DNA from 4 places in the Methylobacterium aquaticum genome. Region 2 is predicted to be linked to each of the others. Evidence: riboswitches for the same ligand, from Rfam matches in the RefSeq annotation. Region 2 holds a riboswitch; each other region holds the start of a gene.

Region 1 (5,152 bases), 1.4 Mb from region 2:
CGAAGCTCAGGCCTCTCCCCGCCCGCGGTGAGAGGGGAAAATCAGCGCCACGTCCCGTCCACGGACAGCCCTGCTGCCCGCCGGGAAAGGACGAGGCCGCTCGATGCCTCAGCCCTTCAATGCCGCCGCCACCGCATCCTTGTCGAACCCGGTGAGCCCGATCACCACCAGCGTCCCGTCCCGGTGCTCGTCGGGGCGCCAGGGGCGGTCGTAATGGTGGGCGACGCGGCGGCCGACGCCCTGGACGACGAGGCGCATCGGCTTGTCGGCGACGGCGCAGAAGCCCTTGATCCGCAGCACGCCCTCGACCTCGGCGGCCTTCGCCACCCGGGCGGCGAGGTCCTCGGGCGAGCCCGCGGCCTTCACCGGCAAGGCCACGCTCTCGAAATCGTCGTGGTCGTGATCCTCCTCCGTCTCGTGGTGCGACGGGCGGGAGGCGAGGTCGTCCTCGGCGGCGGCATTCAGGCCCAGCAGCACGCGGGGATCCAGCGCCCCGTGGGCGGTCTCGACGAGCTTGACGGCGCGCGGCAGGTGCGCCTCCACCTCGGCGCGGACGCGGGCCCGCTCACCCTCGTCGAGGAGGTCGGACTTGTTCATCACCACGAGGTCGGCGCAGAGGAGCTGGTCCTCGAACACCTCCTCCAGGGGGTTCTCGTGATCGACGCTGGCATCGGCGGCCCGCTGGGCGGCCAGCGCCTCCGGGTCGTCCGCGAAGGCGCCGGACGCCACCGCCGGGCCGTCCACCACCGCCACCACGCCGTCGACGGTAACCCGCGAGCGGATCGCCGGCCAGTTGAAGGCCTGGACCAGGGGCTTCGGGAGGGCGAGGCCGGAGGTCTCGATCAGGATGTGCTCCGGCGGCTCCGGCCGGTCGAGGAGCTTGTTCAGCGCCGGCACGAAATCGTCGGCGACGGTGCAGCAGATGCAGCCGTTCGGCAGTTCTACCACCGCGTCGGCGTCGCAGCCCGGGATGCCGCATTCGGCGAGCAGCGACCCGTCGAAGCCGACATCGCCGAACTCGTTGACGATGATGGCGAGGCGCCGACCGTCGTTGTGCTCGATGGCGTGGCGCACCAGCGTGGTCTTGCCGGCGCCGAGGAAGCCGGTGACGATGGTGCAGGGAATCTTGTTCAGGATGGTCATGCGGTCACCGGCGCGGGAGGGATGCGGGCGACGACCCCCTTGCGGAATTCCTGCGGACGCTCGCGCCAGGGCACGATGCCGTCCGGGGTCCCGGCATAGAGGCCGACGCCGTCGAGGATGATGTCGGCGGAGATCGCCGGATCGAGGTCGCCGTAGACGTAGGTCCAACGGCCGGGGCTCGCGACCGCGACCGTGCAGGGCCGCTTGCAGACCGAGAGGCATTCCACCGGCTCGATCCGGATCGGCGCTCCCGGCCGGGCCGCGAGGGCCTGGGCGAGCGCGTCGTGCAGGCGGGCGCCCGCGCGGGGACCCTCCGCCGGATCGGCGGCGTCGCGGCAGGTGGTGCAGACGTAGAGGGTCACGGGATCGGTCACGCGGTCACCCCGCTGCGGCGCACCGCGTCGTTCGCCCCGCTCACCGCCTCCCAGGCCCAGCCGAAGGCGAGGCCGAGCACCGCCCAGAAGGCGAAGCCGATGGCGAGCGACCGGGCGGCGAACTGCGCCGCGAAGACCGGCGGCATCGCGGAGATTTCCTCCGGCCCGTGCGGAGCGCCCCAGACATGCGGCGCGACGATGAGGGCGAGGCCGAGGCCGATCGCGACCGGCCCGCGGCGGATCGCCACCAGGTAGAGGCCGATCGCCGTGGCGAGCGCCGTCGCCACCCACCAGAGCTGGCGCGATTCGAGCCCCGCCGCGGCGATGCCGGGCAGTTCCGGCGGCAATCCGATGGCCGGCGCGAGGCTGGCGGCGAGGAAGCCGCCGATGCCGAAGCGCAACGCCTCCGACGGCGTCACCGTGCGGCCGGTCGCGACCAGCACGGCCCCGAGGAGCAGCGCGTACCCGACGCCGCTCACCAGGGTGGCGAGCGCCGTGAAGGCGAGGCGCGGCAGGCCGGGGGCCGGCTGCCATTGCGGCTCGCCACCGTGGTCGTGGCCCGCATGGGCCAGGACGATCAGCGGGTTGGCCAGGGCGTGCCGGGCGGGGGCGACGGTCTCGGCGGTCTCGTACTTCTCCGCCGCAAGGATCAGCGGCGAGGTGAGGGCGAATTGCAGCGCGGAGGCCACGCATGCGGCCAGGAAGCCGGCGACCAGGGCCGCGGCGAGAAGACTTTTCGTCATGGGAGGGATCACCTGCACGACCAAAGGGCCGCGGGCCCGCGCCCGGTCAGGGCGCAGGCCGCACGGCCCGGATGGGTTCGGCCCTGGTCAGTGGCAGGGGAAGTTGGCGGAGTGGCGCCAGTCGTGCGCGGCGTTGTGCAGGGCGACCACCGGCGCGAAGCCGGAGACGAACAGCAGGCCGATGCCGAGGGTGGCCGCCAGGACGACGGCGCTCAGGCGCTCGCCGACGAGGGCGGGAGAAAGGGACCGGGTGATCGCGACCATGACGAGCTCCTGCCGCCCCACCGGCGGCGTCGAGAGAGAAGGGGGGACGGCAGGTCTCCTGGCTCGCGGCCTCGTGCCGGCCCACCGCCTTCCCGGATCGCTCCAGTGGCCGATGGCGGACCGTGTTCGACCGCTCACAGTTGCGGGGGCAGCCGCGGCGCGCCGGACATCCGGTTTCCGCGTTCCCTTTTCACCTCGTCGCCGAGGCACCGTCGTGGCGACCCTAGCGGGTCGGGAACGGGCTTGCAATCGATGCCGGCTGCCGCGACACCTCCGGGCCCAGCTTTTCGCATCAGGCTTTCGACCGAGGAGATGCCCGTGCCGGACCGGATTCGCGCTGCCCCGCGCCTGACCCTGGTGCTGGGCGGCGCCCGCTCCGGCAAGAGCCGCTACGCCGAAGGGCTGATCGAGGCGCAGCCGAGCCCCTGGCGCTACGTCGCGACGGCGCAAGCCTGGGACGACGAGATGGCGGCTCGCATCGCCGAGCACCGCGCCCGCCGCCCGGCGCCCTGGGAGACGGTGGACGCGCCGCGCGACCTGGCCTCGGCGATACGGGAGGCCCCGGCCGGACGGCCGGTGCTGGTCGATTGCCTGACCCTGTGGCTGACCAACGCGATGCTGGACGAGGCGGCCGACCTCGCGGCGGAGGTCGATTCCCTGATCGCCGCGTGCAAGGCGGTGCCCGGGCCGATCGTGCTGGTCTCGAACGAGGTGGGGTTCGGCATCGTGCCGGAGAATGCGCTTGCGCGCCGGTTTCGCGACGAGGCGGGCCGCCTCCACCAACGCCTCGCCACCATCGCCGACCGGGTGGTGCTGGTTGTGGCGGGCCTGCCGATGACCATCAAGGGAGACAGCGAATGACCGACGACGAGGCGGCGCGCCACCGCGCCAAGATGGAGAAGCGCAAGGCGGTGCAGGATGCCGAGGTGGCGGGAAAGACGATCGAGAAGGGCCTGCTCATCGTCCATACCGGCCCCGGCAAGGGCAAGTCGACCGCGGCCTTCGGGCTGATGCTGCGGGCGCTCGGCCGCGGCTGGCGGGTCGGGGTGGTGCAGTACATCAAGGGCGCCTGGGAGACCGGCGAGCGCTTCGCCCTGGAGCGCTTCGGCGATCAGGTCGCCTGGCACACGATGGGGGAGGGCTTCACCTGGGAGACCCAGGACCGCGACCGCGACGTGGCGGCGGCCCGCGCGGCGTGGGCGCAGACCGAGGCGCTGATGGCCGATCCGACCATCCGGCTCCTGATCCTCGACGAATTGAACATCGCGCTGCGCTACGACTACCTGCCGTTGGCGGAGGTCGTCGAGACCTTGAGCCGGCGCCGGCCGGACCTGCACGTCGTAGTGACCGGCCGCAACGCCAAGCCGGAGCTGATCGCCGCCGCCGACCTCGTGACGGAGATGGGCCAGGTCAAGCACCACTTCGCCGCCGGGGTGAAGGCGCAGGAGGGGATCGAGTTCTGATTGACGTGGCCGGCCGGCCCGGCGTAGAGGCTCGGCCATGACCAGCACCCGCCTCGCCGGACTCTATTACGCGCCGCTCCCGTAAGCGGCAGAGTGCTCGTCATCTCTCAACCGCTGCGACGTGTCGGCGGTTGAGGCTCCAGAACATCAGGACCCGCCGACCTCGCCCCATCCGAGGTCTCCCATGCCGTCCTCCCCCGTCCCGCTTCCCGCCCTCGGCCTGATCGGCTTCGGCGCCTTCGGCCGCCTCGTCGCCGCCCATCTGGCGCCGCTGTTCTCGCTGCGCGTCCACGACCCGTTCGCGCCCGATTCCGCCTTCGCGGCGGCCGGCCTCGCGCGGTGCAGCCTCGCCGAGGCCGCCGCCTGCCCGGTGGTGATCCTGGCGACCCCGGTCTCGACCCTCGCCGCGGTCGTGCGCGACGTCGCCCCCCACCTGCAACCGGGCGCCCTCGTCCTCGATGTCGGCTCGGTGAAGGTGCGGCCGGCGCAGATCATGCGGGCCGGCCTGCCGCCGGGCATCGACATCGTCGCCACCCATCCGCTGTTCGGGCCGCAGAGCGCACGGGACGGGTTGCGCGGCCTCAAGATCGCGGTCTGCCCGGTCCGGGGCGACAAGGCGGGCCGGGTCGGCGCCTTCCTGCGCCGCGCGCTCGGGCTCACCGTGATCCTGACGACGCCCGAGGCGCATGACCGCGAGGCCGCCGCCGTGCAGGGGCTGACGCACCTGATCGCCAAGGTGCTGGTGGCGATGGAGCCGCTGCCGACCCGGATGACCACCCGCAGCTTCGACCTGGTGATACAGGCGGTCGGCATGGTCCGGCACGACGCGCCGGAGGTCTACCACGCCATCGAGCGCGAGAACCCCTACGCGGCGGAGGTGCGGCGACGGTTCTTCGACCTGGCGGCGGAGATGGATGGGGCGTTGGAAGACGTTGAAACGGCAAGAGCCCCGGCTTGAGATCGACCCAAGCCGTTGTTCCACCCGCCGGGTCATTCCGGGGCCGCGCAAGCGGAGCCCGGAATCCAGAACCGCTGGTGGTTCAGGACGAAGCGAAGACCGTTCCGTCCTTTCCTGCAACGCCTGAGTTTCTGGATTCCGGGCTCCGCTTGCGCGGCCCCGGAATGACGCGGCGGGTGTCCGAGACGTCGGGAGCGAAGTCGGTCG
Region 2 (5,152 bases):
TCTCGAAGTAGGTCGCTCCGACGAGCACCCGATCGCCGAGGGGCTGCTCGAAGCCGCCGTCGAAGCCGAAGCTCTCCTCGGGCCGCAAGGCCGGATTCCCGAAGAACCGGAAGCCCGGGTAGTCCTGGTAGAGCTGGCTGAGGGTCGGCGGCTTGAAGCCGGTGCCGACGCTGCCCTTCAGGCGTGTCTCCGTATAGGGCAGGATGTAGCTCGGTGCGATCCGGAACGTGGTCGCCCCGCCGAACTGGTCGTTCTCGTCGTGACGGATGTTGGCGACCAGGAAGGCGCGGTCGGTGATCGCCGATTGAAGCTCGGTGAAGCCGCCGGTGTTGCCGTTCGACTTGTCGATGCCGGTGGCCTGGAAACGCTCGTCCTCGCGCTGGGCACCGAAGAGCAGCAGGTGGCCGGGGGCGAGCTGGACATCGCCACGATAGTCGAAGCGGGTGCGTTCGCCGAGATAGGTCGAGGGCGTCGGTGGCGCGAGCGGGTCGAGTGGGCCGGCGAACAGGCGGTCGAACTTGGAGTAGTTGGCCCCGAAGACGTTGTGGAAGCCGGGCAGCGGCGTCCACTCGGCCTCGCCGCGCATCAGGAGCTGCTGCTGGTCGTTGAGGTTGCGGTAGGGCGTCGGCCGGTAGGGAAAGCCGCCATCGGCTTGGTCGAGATAGGCGCTGTCGGAGAAGCGCAGCACGTAGTTTAGGCGAAAGGTATCGGTGAGCTGCGCGCCGAGCTTGGTCGAAACCGTCTTGATGTCGGTGAAGGCGGTGCGCAGCGGCACGCCGACCGGCAGGAGCTCGAACGGTGTCACTGGCAGCGCGGCCTGGCGCAGGTGCTGCACGGAGAACGAATAATCGAAGATGCCCTCGGAGCCGGAGATGCGGCCGCCCTGGTTGGCGGTGCCGTAGGAGCCGCCCTCGACGAAGGCAGTGGCCCGGGCCGGACCCTCGCCGCGCTTCGTCACGAACGAGATGACGCCGCCGATGGCGTCGGCCCCGTAGAGGCCGCTCTGGGGGCCGCGCAGCACCTCCAGGCGGGAGAGATGCTCGGTTTGAAGCTGGCTGAAGTCGAAGGAGCGGTTCGGCGTCGAGGGGTCGTTGACGTCGATGCCGTCGATCAGGACCTTGACGTGGTTGGAGTTGGTACCGCGGATGAACACCGAGGTTTGGCCGCCCGCGCCGCCGGTTTGGACGACGTTGAGGCCCGGCACTTGCCGGAGAGCGTCCGGCGCGGTGCGAACTTGCTGGGCCTGGAGCAGGTCGGAGGTGAGTACGGTGACGCTCGACCCGGTCTGTGTGACCGGCGTGGGCACGCCGGTGGCCGACACCGAGATCTCGGCGAGCGGGATGACGGCCTCGCCGCCTTGTGACACGTCCGCGAATGGGGCGGCGACTTGCTGGGCGTGGGCTGCAGGCGCGGCAAGCAGGGCCGGACCGGCGCAGGAGAGCGCCAGCACGCTCAGGCGAGCGCGTTGAAGGGAATGGGGCACGGGAGATAAGCCTCGGGCAACGGCAGTGGCACGTCACCGCGAACGAGGCCTCGGGTCACCGCCTCCACGCAGGATTGGCGGACCCTCGACACCCGCCAGGACACCCCGCCCAGCGCGTTTCGCGTGTGACCACGACTGACGGCAGGTCTCCTGGCTCGCGGGTCGCTGCCCTCTCACCGTCTTCCCGGGCGAGGCTGCCCAGTGACATGGTGGCGGAAGGCTCGCCGCTTACAGTTGCGGGGGCAGCCGCGGCATCGGGCTCATCACCCTCACCGCGTTCCCTTTTGATCCCCGAGGGGAACCGTCCCGGCCAGCTAAGCGACGCGGAGGCGCCCGGTCAATTGCCTTGCTGCAACGCTTCGAAATATTCCTGAGGCCAGTACACGGCTGTTCCACGCTGAGAGCGCGACTCAGCAGCCGAGGGAGGAGCACCATCCCGCAACAGCGCACTCACCGAGCGGGTTCGAGCCGGTCGTACCCTTTGGCGCGGTAGATGATGACCGAGGCGATCCACGCCACGACGAAGATGCCGACCACGGCGAAGCCGGCCTCGCCCAGATTGTCGTTGAGCGTGCTCACCGCTTGCCACAGTCCGCCCGTGAGCCCGAGCTTGTCGCCGATCAGGCCGAGGGCCTCCAGGCCGCCGATGAACAGCGCGACCGTCGCCGAGGCCGCCGTGATGGTCAGGTTGTACCAGAGCTTGCGGATCGGGTTCGCGAGCGCCCAGCCGTAGGCGCCGGTCATCAGCACGCTGTCGGTCGTGTCGAGGAGCGTCATGCCCGCAGTGAACAGCGCCGGGAAGATCAGGATCCGGCTGGAGCGACGGGTCAGCAAGGTGCCACTGGCGCTCAAGGCGCGACAGGTATGCAGGGTGCCACCGGCACTACGGGCCCGACTGGAGCGATGGGTGCCGCAGGCTCAGCTGGTGCGACTGGTCAGATTGGAGCCACCGGCACTGCGGGCGCGACAGGTGCAACCGGCGCTCCGGGTGCGACTGGAGCCGCAGGTGCAACGGGTGCCCAGGGTGCGACCGGTTCCGAGGGAGGAACCGGCTCGACCAGCCCGGTCATCTGCTTCGCGTCCGGAACGATGATCCTGACGCCGGAGGGTGAGCGCCCGGTCGAGGCCCTGCGGCCCGGCGATGCCGGCGTCACCGCTTCGGGCGAGACGGTCGCCGTCGCGTGGGTCGGTCACCGCCACCTCGACCTGCGCCGTCATTCGCAGCCCGAGCGGGCCCAGCCGGTCCGGGTCGCCGCGCACGCCTTCGGCCCCGGCCTGCCGCACCGCGACCTCGTCGTCTCGCCCGGCCACGCGCTGTTCGTCGAGGACGTGCTGATCCCGGCCGGCAGCCTGATCAACGGCACCTCGGTGGCGCAGCTCGATTGGGCGGAGGTCGTCTATCACCACGTCGAGCTGCCAGTGCACGACGTCCTGGTCGCCGACGGGATGCCGGCGGAGAGCTACCTCGATTGCGGCTACCGCGGCACCTTCGCGAACCACGACGGCCCGGTCACCCTGCATCCGGACTTCGCTGCCGTGGCCATGAACCTGGAACTGGCCTGTGCGCCGGCCCTGCTGCATGGCCCGGTCGTCGAGCAAGTCCGGGCGCAGCTCACCGCTGAGGAGATCAAGGTGACGATGCAAGCTGCGGCGAAATCGAAGCGTTCGCTCCTCGCGCGCGTCTTGCGGCGGGCGTGAGCCCTGCCGGTCCCCGGCAGGCCTGAGACCGCGACGAACCCGGCCCGTGGCGCTCTGCACAGGAGCGCCGCGGGCCTTTATCGTTGAGCATCTTGCACGGTGGGCGAGCGCATCATCCACGAGCTGCGCGGCCGCGCCTGCCTGCCGCTCGCGATCGTGCCGGCCCGGCGCAAGGGCTGCGCGGTCACCCGCTCGTTCTCATCCCGGATCACCGAACCGACGGTGCTCGAGCAGGCGGTGGCGGCGCACGCCACGCGGCTCGGCGAGAAGCTGCGGCGCAACGGGCTCGCCGTCTCGGCCGTCACGGTCTTCTACCATACGAGCGAGCACGACCGGGGCGACCCGATGCGCGCCGTCTCGACGGTGGTGCATCTGCCCGAGGCGACGAACGACAGCCGCCACCTGATCCAGGCTGCGCTCCATGGTGTGGCGAAGACCTGGAAGGAGCAGGGCCCGGCACCCTGGCGCTACAGCAAGGCCGGGCTCTTTACGAAGGATCTCGTGCCGCTCGACGGGGCCCCTCGCCCGCTGTTCGGGGCCCTCGACCGGGAGAAGTCCGGGGCGCTGATGGCGACGATCGACGCCTGCAATAGCCGGTTCGGGCGGGGAGCCGTGGTGCCGGCGCGGGCGGGGCTGGTCGGGAAGCGCACCTGGTCGACAAAGTTCGAGTTGCGCTCGCCGCGCTACACCACCAGGCTCCCTGAGATCCCGGCGGTGAGCGCGATTGGTGGCGCGGCCGTCAGGCCGGTGCCTTAACTGTCGGCCTTCTGACCGCTGGTCTCGCGGGTGAGGTAGGTCTTCGTGACCGGTTCGATGAGGCGATCGATCGCTTCAGCCGCCTTCTTTTCCTCTTCGATCGAGGTCCGGAAGCCGGAGGCCTGTGCGCCCTGGCCAGCGGCCTCGGCGATCACGATGAGAGAGCGGTAGGCGGCGATCTGGTCGTACTGGTAGGCGTAGCCGGCGTAGAGGTTCTTCAGAGTTTCGTCGCCTGTCGCTGCATGAACTGCGGCGCCGACCGTGCCGACGATGCCAGCGACCGTCTCCTTGAGAGAGGAGCCGCTTTCGCCGATGGCTTTCAAAGCAGCGTCGAGACGATCAAGCTGACCCTTGGTTGTTGGTATATGAGCTTTCAGGACAGCTGCATATTCGGGATAATTTTCCAGGCCCGAAACCTGCCGTTCCATCTGCTCAAGGCCCTGCTTCTCGAGAGCGCGGATATTACGAAGGGCGGTCACGTAGATGCTGTTGATGTCTGAAGCCATGGCCTCGTCTCGTTTGTATGGTGATTCAGTCGCGCATCAACCGCGCGGGGGCGAGCTGGTTCGCCCGGAGTTCGTGCGACTTCCTGACCCCAGCGGAGTTTTCGAAGCAGCGCCTATGGCGACTTGGCCTTCGTGCGGCTCGGCATCTCATCGGCGATGACAAGAGCTCTAGTGATCGCAACGGTGTGCCGCCCCTGGTGGCGTGCAGCGTCGAGGTCTTCTTGCCGCGGCATCCCCTTCCGGCCGCCAACGATCGTCGAGGCCCCATAGGGTGAGCCTGCCTCCAGCATGGCCTCGTCGGTGTAGCCCGTCGGTAGGATCACCATGCCGAGATGCGCCATCGGAGCGTAGAGGGCCAGCGTCACTACCTCCGAGCCACCATGCGGCCAGGATGCAGCGGCGAACGCGCCGCCGACCTTTCCCGACAGAGTGCCACGCTTCCATTGTGGGCCGAGGCGGTCGAGAAAGTTCTTCAGCTCGGTAGCCGGCGCCCCGAAGTAGGACGGTGTACCGAACAGGATCGCGTCGGCCCATTCTGCATCCTCGTGCGTCGGCTCCGGGTAGAGGGCGTTCTGGCGGTCAGCCTCCTCACGCCACCCCTCGACCTTGGACATGTCCTCGGCTGAGGCGACCTCGCGCGCGCGCCGTAGGCGCACCTCGGCACCGGCCTCGCGCGCTGCTTCTCCAGCGGCTACCGCCAGGGCCTCGA
Region 3 (5,152 bases), 2.4 Mb from region 2:
GCGAGACCTGCCGCGAGGCCGCCTCGTGGGACAAGCCCCTGCGCATCGCCGTCAACGTCTCGGCGATCCAGCTCCACGCCCCGGGCTTTGCCGAACTCGTCCACGAGGTGCTGTTCACCACCGGCCTCTCTCCCGCCCGCCTCGAACTCGAGATCACCGAGACGGCGCTCGTGCGCGATCCGGTCCGGGCGCTCGCCGCCCTGCGGCGGGTCAAGGCGATGGGGGTGCGGATCGCCATGGACGATTTCGGCACCGGGTACTCGTCGCTGTCGAACCTGCGCGCCTTTCCGTTCGACAAGATCAAGATCGACCGCTCCTTCATCCGCGCCGTCGACGTGAACCACGAGACCGCCGCGATCATGCGGGCGGTGCTGGGTCTGGGGCGGGGGCTGGGCCTCCCGGTCCTCGCCGAGGGCGTCGAGACCTCGGCCGAGCTCGCCTTCCTGGGATCGGAGAACTGCCACGAGGCCCAGGGCTATCTCCTCGGCCGCCCCGGCCCGATCGAGCAGTTCTCCGAGCATACGAGCGAGGCGCCCGGACAGGGGATCGCGGCGGCGTGAGGGTGTCGGATGGGGAGCCTCCAAGCCTGTTGAACAGGGTTTTCCTGAAGGCTTTTGACAATCGATAATGCCCTGTCCACTCACCTCATCCTGAGGTGTCAGTCTATCGGAGATGGACTGACCTCGAAGGAGGGCTCCAGTGACCGCTGCGACATCGGGAGCCCTCCTTCGAGGCTCCTTTCAGTCGCACCTCAGGATGAGGTCGTGGGTGGGACAGATGCCCTATGGGCTTCATGCCACGATCGTATACCGTGAGGCGGGATAACGAGCCCGATCAGGGGCGTAGCACGGCTTGCGCTGGATCGCCGGCACCCCATGCGCGCCGTGCCGATCGGGCCGATCGAGGACACTTCCACCATGTCGAAACGCCGGCTGATCGCCGCTGCCGCCTTCATCGGCCTCCTCGCCTCGGCTCGGGCAAGCGAACCCCTGCACCTCGTGCTCGCCACCGCGACGCCCGGCGGCGGTTTCCCGGCCTATGGCGCGGCGCTGGCGGCGGCGATCCGGGAGGTGGATCCGGATCTCACCCTGGAGTTGCGCGCCAGCAAGGGCTCGACCGAGAACCTGATCCTCCTGCGCGAGGGGCGGGTCGATCTCGGCCTCGTCCAGGGCGAATACGCCTACGAGGTGCTGGCCGGGCAGGGTACGCTGCCTGCCGTGACGGTGGTCGCGCCGGTCTACGCGGCGCCGGGCCTGTTCGTGGTGGCTGCCGACAGCCCGGTCCGCAGCCTCGACGACCTGCGCGGGCGGCCGGTGGCCCTGGGCACGCGCAGTTCCGGCCTCACCGCCATGGGGCGGACGATCCTGCGCGGGGCCGGCATCGACCCCGATCACGAAATCCGGCCGATCCTCCTCGACCATGCCGGCGACGGCCCGGCAATGGTGCGGGCGGGCCAAGCTGCGGCCCTGTTCGGCGGCGGCACCGGCTGGCCGGGCTTCCGCACCATGGCGGAGGGGCCGGGCGGGGCCCGCTTCCTCGGTCCCTCGGCGACGGCACTGCCTGCGATCCTCGCGGCGAGCCCGTCGCTACGGCGCATCACGGTCGCGCCCGGCACCTTCCCGGGCCAGGACGCGGCGATCGAGACGGTGGGATCCTGGAGCCTCGTCCTCGGCAAGCCCGGCCTCGACCCGGCGGCGGTGTCCCGCCTCGTCGCGGCGATCGACAAGGCGAAGCCGGCGCTTGCCCGGCGCCTGCCCCATGAGCGGCCGAGCGACCCGCGCGACCTGGCGCAGGCGGTCCCGGCGGCCTGGCTCCACCCGGCGACGGCGGCCTTCCTGCGCGGCGAGTAGAAGCCGGGAGGCTCCCGCCGCGGTGTGTTCCTGTGGACACAGGGCAGGCAACATTATTACATTGCGTTTCCGAGTGTTGCTTACGCACGGTCGGCCTGCCATGGATGGTGCCGCCAAGGTTCCCCGGGCGCGAGCTCGGGGCGAAGAGGGAATTCGGTGGGCCATCGAGTGCGTGAGCATTCGCGGCGAGACCGAGGCTGCCCCCGCAACTGTGAGCGGAGAGGTCCCGCCGCCGACAGCCACTGGTGCCCGCGCACCGGGAAGGCGAGGCGGGATCGACGATCCGCGAGCCAGGAGACCTGCCTTGCGCGCGCGCCTGTCGGCGCGGTCACGTCCCGCGGGCGGTGCGGCCCGGGGGAGCGCTCCGGCCGTGCGCCGTGCGATCGTCTTCGCGCGGGCGCGGCCTGCCGCTCGCCCGGACGCAGCCTCGCTGCAACATCGAGTGTGCCTCGTGAGAACCCGTCCGCTTCACCGCCCGCTGCCGATCCTGGCGACCGCCCTGGGGGTGACCCTTGCGGCCGGTGCCGCGCGGGACAGGAAACTATCGCCCTCGACGAGGTCGTGGTGGAGGGGGCGCTCCCGACGCTGTCGCCGGCGGCCGGCACGATCGGGCTGATCGGCCCGACCCCGGGCTTTCGCGCCGACCGGGCGGTGAGCAGCACGAAGACCGACACGCCCCAGCGCGACGTGCCGCAGGTCGTCACGGTCGCCCCGCGCGAGGTCATCACCGATCTCGCGGCGACCCGCGTCGAGCAGGTCGTCGCCTACACGCCGGGCATCGTGCAGCAGAACAATTTCGGCGGCCTCTCGCCCCTCGGCTATGCCGTGCGCGGCGTCGCCACGGCGGAGATCTACAAGAACGGATTTCCCCTGGCCCGCGGATTCCCGCCGCAGCAGGACGCCCAGAACGTCGAGCGGATCGAGGTGCTGAAGGGCCCGGGCGGCGGCCTGTTCGGGCGCAGCGACCCGGGCGGCCTCGTCAACATCATCACCAAGCAGCCGACGGCGGAGCGATTCGTCGAGATGGGCGGGCAATGGGGCTCGTTCGAGCAGGTTCGCGGCACGGTCGATTCCGGCGGCAGCCTCAACCAGGACGGTACGGTCCTCTACCGCTTCAACCTCGCCGCCGGGCGCCAGAACAGCTTTCGCGATTTCGTCGACGGCGACCGGCTCCTCGTCGCCCCGGTGGTGAGCTGGCAGATCACGCCCGACACCAAGGTGACGGTCGAGACCGAGTTCCTCCGCAACCGCGCGGTGTTCGACCGCGGCGTCGTCGCCGTCAACGGGCAGCTCGGCCTCCTGCCGATCTCGCGCTTCCTCGGCGAGCCGGGCCTGCGCATCGACCAGTCCAGCGACACGCTCCAGGTGCGGGTCGACCACCGCTTCGACGCCGACTGGCAGATGCGGCTTTCCACCTACCTCAACTCCAACTCGTTCGTCGGCGAGGCGGTCGAGGTGCGGGGCCTCGGTGCCGACAACCGCACGGCCCTGCGCGACCGCAATTTCCGCAATTATCGCGCGGCCGTCGCCCTCGGCCAGGCCGAGCTGGTCGGGCGCTTCGACACCGCCGGGATCGGCCACACCCTGCTGCTTGGCTTCGAGCGCGAGAGCACCGACGGCACCTACCAGCAGATCCGCTCGAACCTGCGCCAGAATCCCTACTCCCTCGACCTCTACGCCCCGGTCTACGGCCGGCCGCTCCCGCCCTATACCCGGCAGACCAACGGCGTCGAGCAGCTCACCAACACCGCGCTCTACGCCCAGGACCAGATCACCCTGAACCCGCAATGGAAGGCGCTGGTCGGCGTCCGCTTCGATTTCTTCGAGCAATCGTTCCGGGAGCGCACCACCGGGGTGCGGAGCGACCAGACCACCTTCGCGGCCTCGCCCCGGGCCGGCCTCGTCTACCAGCCGCTGCCGGAACTCTCCCTCTACGCCAATGTCGGCCGCAGCTTCCGGCCCAATACCGGACCCGACGCCTTCTCGGCGTCGTTCAGCGGCCCCTTCGCGCCCGAGACCGGCCTCGGCTACGAGGTCGGCACCAAGCTCGACCTCTATGGTGGCGCCCTGGCGCTGACCGGCGCCGCCTTCCGGATCGAGCGCGAGAACGTGCTGACCCCCGATCCGAACAACCCCGGCTTCTCGCTCGCCGCCGGCGCGGTGCGCAGCCAGGGCTTCGAGTTCACCGCCGCCGGCCAGATCAGCCCGGAGATCAAGCTCCTGGCCGGCTACGTCTTCGCCGACGCGGTGGTCACCAAGGACAACGTCCTGCCGGTCGGCGCGCCCCTCATCAACGTGCCGCGCCACTCGGGCAGCCTGCTCGCGGTGCACGAGGCGCAGGACGGGCCGTGGAAGGGTTTCGGGATCGGCGGCGGCGTGCGCGCCGTCGGCGAGCGGGCGGGCGACGCCGCCGGCAGCGGCTTCCGCCTGCCGGGCTACATCGCGGTCGACGCCCTGGCCTATTACCGCTGGGAGAATTTCCGCTTCGGCCTGAACGTCGAGAACGTGTTCGACACGACCTATTACGCGAGTTCGCTGAGCGCGCTGCGGGTCTATCCGGGGACGCCGCGCCGCGTCACCGGCACCCTGTCGGTGCGGTTCTGATGGCGGCTCTTCTCCGTCACGGCGCCGCGGTGCCCAGGAAGGGCGATGCCGGCCGCCATGCGGCGGCGGCCCGCGCCCAGCGGTTCCGGCGCGACCTCGCACCGGTGCTGGTCGCCATCGCCGCCGAGGCCGGCGGGACGCCCGAGGGCATCGCCGCCTCCCTGACCCGGCGCGGGGTCCGGAAGCCCCGCGGCGGCCGCGTCTGGACGCCGCCGGACGTGCGCCGGCTCCTCGCCCGCCTCGCCACCGAAACCGCATCCCGCGAGACCGCCTCGTGACGCCCGACACCGCGCCCGCCCCACGCATCGGCGCGATCGACGCCCTGCGGGGCTTCGTCATGCTGCTGATGCTGGTCGATCACGTCCGGGACATCTTCTACCTCCACGCCCAGGTCCGCGACCCGATGGACCTGAGCGTCACCCCGGCGGCCCTGGCGATGACGCGGCTGACCTCGCATCTCTGCGCGCCAATCTTCATCCTGCTCACCGGCCTCTCGGCGAGCCTCTACGCGGCCAGGCACGGCACGGGCTCGGGCTCGCGCTTCCTCCTCACCCGCGGCCTGTTCCTGATCGGGCTCGAACTCACCGTGGTGAACCTCGCCTGGACCGGACAGATCCTGCCGCCGGTGCTCTACCTGCAGGTGATCTGGGCGATCGGCCTGGCGATGATCGCGCTCGCCGGACTCCTGTGGCTGCCGC
Region 4 (5,152 bases), 2.9 Mb from region 2:
GACAGGTCCTGCGGCGCCTCGTGATGGCGTGCCATCGGTGTCCTCTCCTGCCGTATCGCCTCTTCCGGGCGACCGTTGCGGCGTTAGAGCATTTCCCGACGAAGCGGAGACTGGCTCGTCATAGAAAATGCAGCAAAATAAAAGATATAGAGTAGCGACCAGTTGTAACGCCACTGTACAAGACGGGACGGTTCATGTGCGGCACCGGCCTTATCCCACCCGCGACCTCATCCTGAGGTGCCGGAGCAGAGCGGAGGCCTCGAAGGAGGGCTCCAGTTGGCTCGGAGACTTCTGGAGCCCTCCTTCGAGGTCAGTCGATCTCCGATGGACCGACACCTGAGGATGAGGTTGCGGGTGGGATAGGGCCGGACGCCGTCGTGTATCGGACGCGGCTCACCGCTTCTTGCCGGAACCGACCTGCTCGTCCCAGCGGCGGAAGGCCACCACCATCTTGTCGGCGTCGAGGGGCATCTCGATCGGGTGGTCGGCGATCATCTTGTCGTATTCCGGCCGACCGAATTCCTTGAGCGCCGCGCGGCTCTCCGGCGGCGCCATGTCGAGGGTGACGCCCTTCACGGCCGGGCCGGGATAGAAGTAGCCCTCGTCGTAGGTATAGGCCTGCTGCGCCGGCTGGAGCAGGAAGGCCATCAGGTCGAGGATGACCGCCAGCTTCTCCTCGGGCACGCCCTTCGGCACCGCCATGTAATGGGCGTCCGCCACCCACCTGAAATTCTTGAGCGCCCCGACCTTGGCCTCGGCCGGCACCACGCCGAGCACCCGGGGATTGATGTCCCAGCCGGTGGTCGAGACCACGATGTCGCGGCTGCCCTCGCCGAGCTCCTTCATCGTCTGCGAGGTGCCGCCCGGGTAGTAGTCGACCGTCTCGCCGATCGCCTTCAGGTACTCCCAGGTCTTGTCCCAGCCCTTGTCCGGGTCGGTCGGGTTCGCGTCGCCGAGGATGTAGGGCAGGCCCATGATCCAGGTGCGGCCGGGACCGGAATTGGCCGGCCGGGCATACATGAACTTGCCCTTGTTCTGGCGCGCCCAGGCCAGAAGCTCGTCCGCCGTCGTCGGCACCGTCTTCACCCGCTCGGGCATGTACTCGATCAGCGGGCCCGAGGGATACCAGGCGACGCACAGGCCCTGGCCCTGCGCCAGGCCGTTCAGCCGGAGCGCGGCGGGCTGGTAGATGTCGGCGGGCTTCGGCAGCTGGCCGGCATAGGGCTTGAGATCGACCCACAGCTTCTGCTCGATGCCGGCGGCGATGCCGTCGGTCCCGGTGAGCACGAGGTCGATGTCGACCCGGCCGGCGGCCTGCTGCGCCTTGAGCTTCGAGGGCAGTTCCGGCGCCGGCGCCTTGGTGAAGGCGAAGCGCGAGACGATGCCGGGCTTTGCCCGGCGATAGGCCTCGATCGCCTTCTGGGTCAGCGCCAGGTTGCCCGCCACGTCGACCACCGTGACGACCACGGGCGATTTCGGCAGGGCCAGATCGGCCCGGGCGCGACCGCCGAGGACGAGCCCCGCCCCGGCCACGAGCCCCGCGACCGCCTTGCGGCGTGTGATCGTCATGTTTCCCCCGTCTTGCTGCGCGCGGGCTCTGCCGGCCCTTGATCGGGTACGGATCGCTCCGTACTTTCGTCCATTGGTGCACTAATATTTTAGGGCGTCAAGTCTGCGGGTGGGACAGGCGGCGGGGTGCATGCCACGGTGCGGGCCTGCCAGACGAGACATGCTGGTCCGGATCGCGACGACGCGAACGGCGCTTCTGGCAGACTGCAGAAAAGTGAACGATTTCCGCTTGATCCGTTGAAGAAAGGTAAGACGCGCTCCCCTCTCCCGTGTGGGAGAGGGGCCGGGGGTGAGGGTGGCGACGGTTCAGAAAAGAACTGAGCGATTGAGCCGCCCGCACGATGGCCTGAGCTTTACACGGAAACGCGCCACCCTCACCCCTACCCCTCTCCCACACGGGAGAGGGGATCCCGCGCCCGACTGGTCTCGGAACAGATCAGGCGAAATCCGCATCGCACCCGCGGGCAACCTCCCGAACACCATTGCTCCTCGGTAACCGAACGGCTAAGCTTGCGCCCGACGGTTCCCCTCGGGGATCAAAAGGGAACGCGGTGAGGGCGACGAGCCCGAGGCCGCGGCTGCCCCCGCAACTGTAAGCGGCGAGCCTTCCATCACTCATGTCACTGGGGACCCTCAAAGGTCCCTGGGAAGACGATGGCAGGCGTTGACCCGTAAGCCAGGAGACCTGCCGTCAGCCGTGGTCACACGCGAGCACGTCGGGCGGGGTGTCCTGATGGGTGTCGAGGCGAATGGCGAGGAGCCGTCGCCCCGCTGTCGTTCGCGGTGACGTGCCACAGCCTCGCGCCGTCCCGCCATGCCCGCCGCCCTCTCCGTCCGCCCCGCCGACCGGATGCGCTCGACGCCTCCCGCGGCTCGCCCGGGATTGTTCAAATGTAACTTTATAACGTTACATTTTTGGCGGGAACGGCTACGGACGGGACGACAGCCTGCCCTGGACTCCTTCATGCCCGCGCAACGCGCTCGCCGCTCCACCGCCCTCGCCACCACGATCCTGCTTGCCGCCGCACCGGCCTCCTCCGAGGAGATCGGCCTCGAGCGCATCGATGTCGCGGGTGCCCGCACCCGGGAGGAGGCCGCGCCCGGCCTCAACCTCGCGACGCCGTCGCGCTCCGGGTCCCGCCTCGGCCTCACCCCGTTCGAGACCCCGGGGAGCCTCGACGTCATCTCCGGCGAGACCATCCGGGCCCGGGGCCAGAACACCGTCGAGGAGGCGGTGACCCAGAACGCCGTCGGCATCTCCAGCGTCGCCGGGCCGGGCAACGGCAACCTGTCGTTTGCCAGCCGCGGCTTCGTCGGGCCGGGCTCGGTGCAGCAGCTCTATGACGGCACCCGGCTCTATGTCGGGGTCGGCACCGTCACCTTCCCGTTCGACACCTGGTCGGCGGAGCGGATCGAGGTCCTGCGCGGCCCCGCCTCGGTGCTCTACGGCGAGGGCGCGATCGGCGGCATCATCAACGTGGTGCCGAAGAAGCCGGTCTTTTCCCCGATCGGCGAGGCGCGGGCGGCGATCGGCTCGGACGGCCTGGCGCGGCTCGCCCTCGACACCGGCGGGCCGGTCGGCGAGAACCTGGCCTACCGGTTCAACCTCAGCGGCAACCGGGCCGACGGCTGGGTCAAGCCCGACGGCGACTTCCGCAATCTCGCCCTCTCCGCCGCGGTGACCTGGCGGGCGGCGCCCGATCTGAGCGTCACGCTCTCGCACGACCTCGGCTACAACGAGCCGACCCGCTACTGGGGCTCGCCGCTGATCGGCGGCCGGGTGCCCGACCGGCTGCGCTTCACCAACTACAACATCCAGGATTCGCAGATCGCCTGGTTCGACAACTGGACGCAGCTGCGCGCCGAGTGGAACCCCACCCCGGACATCACGATCCGCAACACCGCCTACCGCCTCTCGACCGAGCGGCATTGGCGCGACGTCGAGCAATACGCCTACCAGCCCGCGACCGGCCTGATCCGGCGCAGCGACTACATCGAGATCCTCCACCACGAGGAGCAGATCGGCAACCGCCTCGACGCGACGGTCCGCGGCAGCCTGTTCGGGTTCAAGACGGCGACGGTCGTGGGCTTCGACGTCAACCACATCGATTTCAGCCGCGACAGCAACGCGCCGTTCGACGGCGAGAGCGTCGTCGATCCGTACAACTTCGCCCAGGGCCGCTTCATCAACGTCGCGGGCACCCGCACCGACATCGTCTCGCGCACCCGCCAGGCCTCGGTCTTCGCCGAGAACCGGCTGGAGCTGACGCCGCAATTCGCCCTGGTGACGGGCGTGCGCTACGACGTGCCCCGGGTGGCGGTGAACCGGCCGCTCGCGGGCGCCGCCTTCGAGAAGACCTTCGACTCGGTGAGCACCCGCGTCGGCGCCGTCTACAACCCGACGCCCGACCTCGCCCTCTATGCCCAGTACGCCACCGCCGCCGATCCCCTGAGCAACCTGATCACCACCAGCGTGGCGCAGGCGCAGTTCCAGCTCGCCACCGGCGAGCAGGTCGAGGCCGGCGCCAAGGGCCTGTTCGACGGCGGGCGCGGCGAGTGGACCTTCGCCGCCTACCACATCCGCAAGGACAACCTGCTGAGCCCGGTCCCCGACCGGCCGACGCAGGTGGCCCCGGTCGGCAGCCAGTCCTCCCGCGGCGTCGAGGTCGCCTTCGCCTACCAGCTGTCGGACGCCTGGCGCATCGAGGCCAACACCGCCCTGCTGCGGGCCCGCTACGATGCCTTCGCGCAGAACACCGATGCCGGCCTGGTGTCGTTCGCCGGCAAGGTCCCGGTCGACGTGCCCCAGCGCGTGACGAACGTCTGGCTCTCCTACGCCTTCGCATCGGGCTGGATGGCGCGGCTCGGGATCAACGATGTCGGGCCGGTGTTCAGCGACTTCGCCAACACGGTGAAGCGGCCCGGCTACACGCTCCTGAATGCCAGCCTGGACTGGCAGGTGACGCCGACCTCGCGCCTGTCGCTGCGCGGCTACAACCTCACCGACCAGATCTACGCGGTGCGGGGCAACGTCAATTCCTGGCTGCTCGGCCGCCCGCGCTCGGTCGAGCTCGCCTATCACGTCACGTTCTGATGAAGGGGCTCGTCAAGCGCCTGAAGCGATGGCTGCATCTCGGCCATCGCTGGCTCGGCATCGCGACGGGGCTCTTCGTCGTCGCCTGGTTCGTCTCCGGGCTGGTGATGCTGACCGTCGGCTTTCCCGGCCTCACCGCGGCGGAGCGGGTCGCGGCCTTGGCCCCGCTCACCCTTGAGGCCGTGCGGCTGACGCCGCAAGGCGCGCTGGAGCGGTCGGGCAGCGCGCAGTTTCCCGCCCGCCTCGCCCTGGCGATGCGGGGATCCGAGCCCACCTACTGGATCACGCACGCCGACGGGCGCCGCCAGGCGCTATCGGCGGTGACCGGGGAGACCGTCCCGCCGCTCGACGGGACGAGCGCCGCGGCGCTCGCCGCCACCCATCCGGCGGCGCGCCACGCGACCGATCTCGGCCCCGTCACCCGCGACCGGTGGACCGTGACGGCGCGCTTCGATCCGCTGCGGCCGTTCCGGGTCGTGGCTCTGGGCG

Evidence for each region. Region 2 has a riboswitch for cobalamin ahead of F1D61_RS16605 (TonB-dependent receptor plug domain-containing protein). Riboswitches for the same ligand answer to the same signal wherever they lie in the genome.
Region 1: it holds a riboswitch for cobalamin, as region 2 does, so the genes downstream of both, F1D61_RS10290 (CbtB domain-containing protein) here and F1D61_RS16605 (TonB-dependent receptor plug domain-containing protein) in region 2, are expected to answer to the same signal.
Region 3: it holds a riboswitch for cobalamin, as region 2 does, so the genes downstream of both, F1D61_RS05660 (TonB-dependent siderophore receptor) here and F1D61_RS16605 (TonB-dependent receptor plug domain-containing protein) in region 2, are expected to answer to the same signal.
Region 4: it holds a riboswitch for cobalamin, as region 2 does, so the genes downstream of both, F1D61_RS30545 (TonB-dependent receptor) here and F1D61_RS16605 (TonB-dependent receptor plug domain-containing protein) in region 2, are expected to answer to the same signal.

What each region holds. Positions count from the first base shown of each region.
Region 1 is NZ_CP043627.1:2,294,301-2,299,452, forward strand. Features, by position in the region: gene cobW (cobalamin biosynthesis protein CobW) at 109-1,143, opposite strand; gene F1D61_RS10280 (DUF1636 family protein) at 1,140-1,517, opposite strand; gene F1D61_RS10285 (CbtA family protein) at 1,514-2,260, opposite strand; gene F1D61_RS10290 (CbtB domain-containing protein) at 2,348-2,524, opposite strand; cobalamin riboswitch at 2,556-2,753, opposite strand; gene cobU (bifunctional adenosylcobinamide kinase/adenosylcobinamide-phosphate guanylyltransferase) at 2,837-3,385, shown strand; gene cobO (cob(I)yrinic acid a,c-diamide adenosyltransferase) at 3,382-3,987, shown strand; gene F1D61_RS10305 (prephenate dehydrogenase) at 4,172-4,945, shown strand.
Region 2 is NZ_CP043627.1:3,658,518-3,663,669, reverse strand. Features, by position in the region: gene F1D61_RS16605 (TonB-dependent receptor plug domain-containing protein) at 1-1,483, opposite strand, end outside; cobalamin riboswitch at 1,607-1,802, opposite strand; partial or broken gene F1D61_RS16600 (HoxN/HupN/NixA family nickel/cobalt transporter) at 1,934-2,335, opposite strand; gene F1D61_RS16590 (Hint domain-containing protein) at 2,348-3,181, shown strand; partial or broken gene F1D61_RS16585 (DUF4113 domain-containing protein) at 3,269-3,937, shown strand; gene F1D61_RS16580 (DUF892 family protein) at 3,934-4,443, opposite strand; gene wrbA (NAD(P)H:quinone oxidoreductase) at 4,557-5,152, opposite strand, start outside.
Region 3 is NZ_CP043627.1:1,291,244-1,296,395, reverse strand. Features, by position in the region: gene F1D61_RS05670 (putative bifunctional diguanylate cyclase/phosphodiesterase) at 1-560, shown strand, start outside; gene F1D61_RS05665 (TAXI family TRAP transporter solute-binding subunit) at 918-1,850, shown strand; cobalamin riboswitch at 1,950-2,171, shown strand; gene F1D61_RS05660 (TonB-dependent siderophore receptor) at 2,415-4,454, shown strand; gene F1D61_RS05655 (hypothetical protein) at 4,454-4,732, shown strand; gene F1D61_RS05650 (DUF1624 domain-containing protein) at 4,729-5,152, shown strand, end outside.
Region 4 is NZ_CP043627.1:6,607,508-6,612,659, reverse strand. Features, by position in the region: gene F1D61_RS30555 (ABC transporter ATP-binding protein) at 1-35, opposite strand, end outside; gene F1D61_RS30550 (ABC transporter substrate-binding protein) at 394-1,569, opposite strand; cobalamin riboswitch at 2,073-2,276, shown strand; gene F1D61_RS30545 (TonB-dependent receptor) at 2,534-4,663, shown strand; gene F1D61_RS30540 (PepSY domain-containing protein) at 4,663-5,152, shown strand, end outside.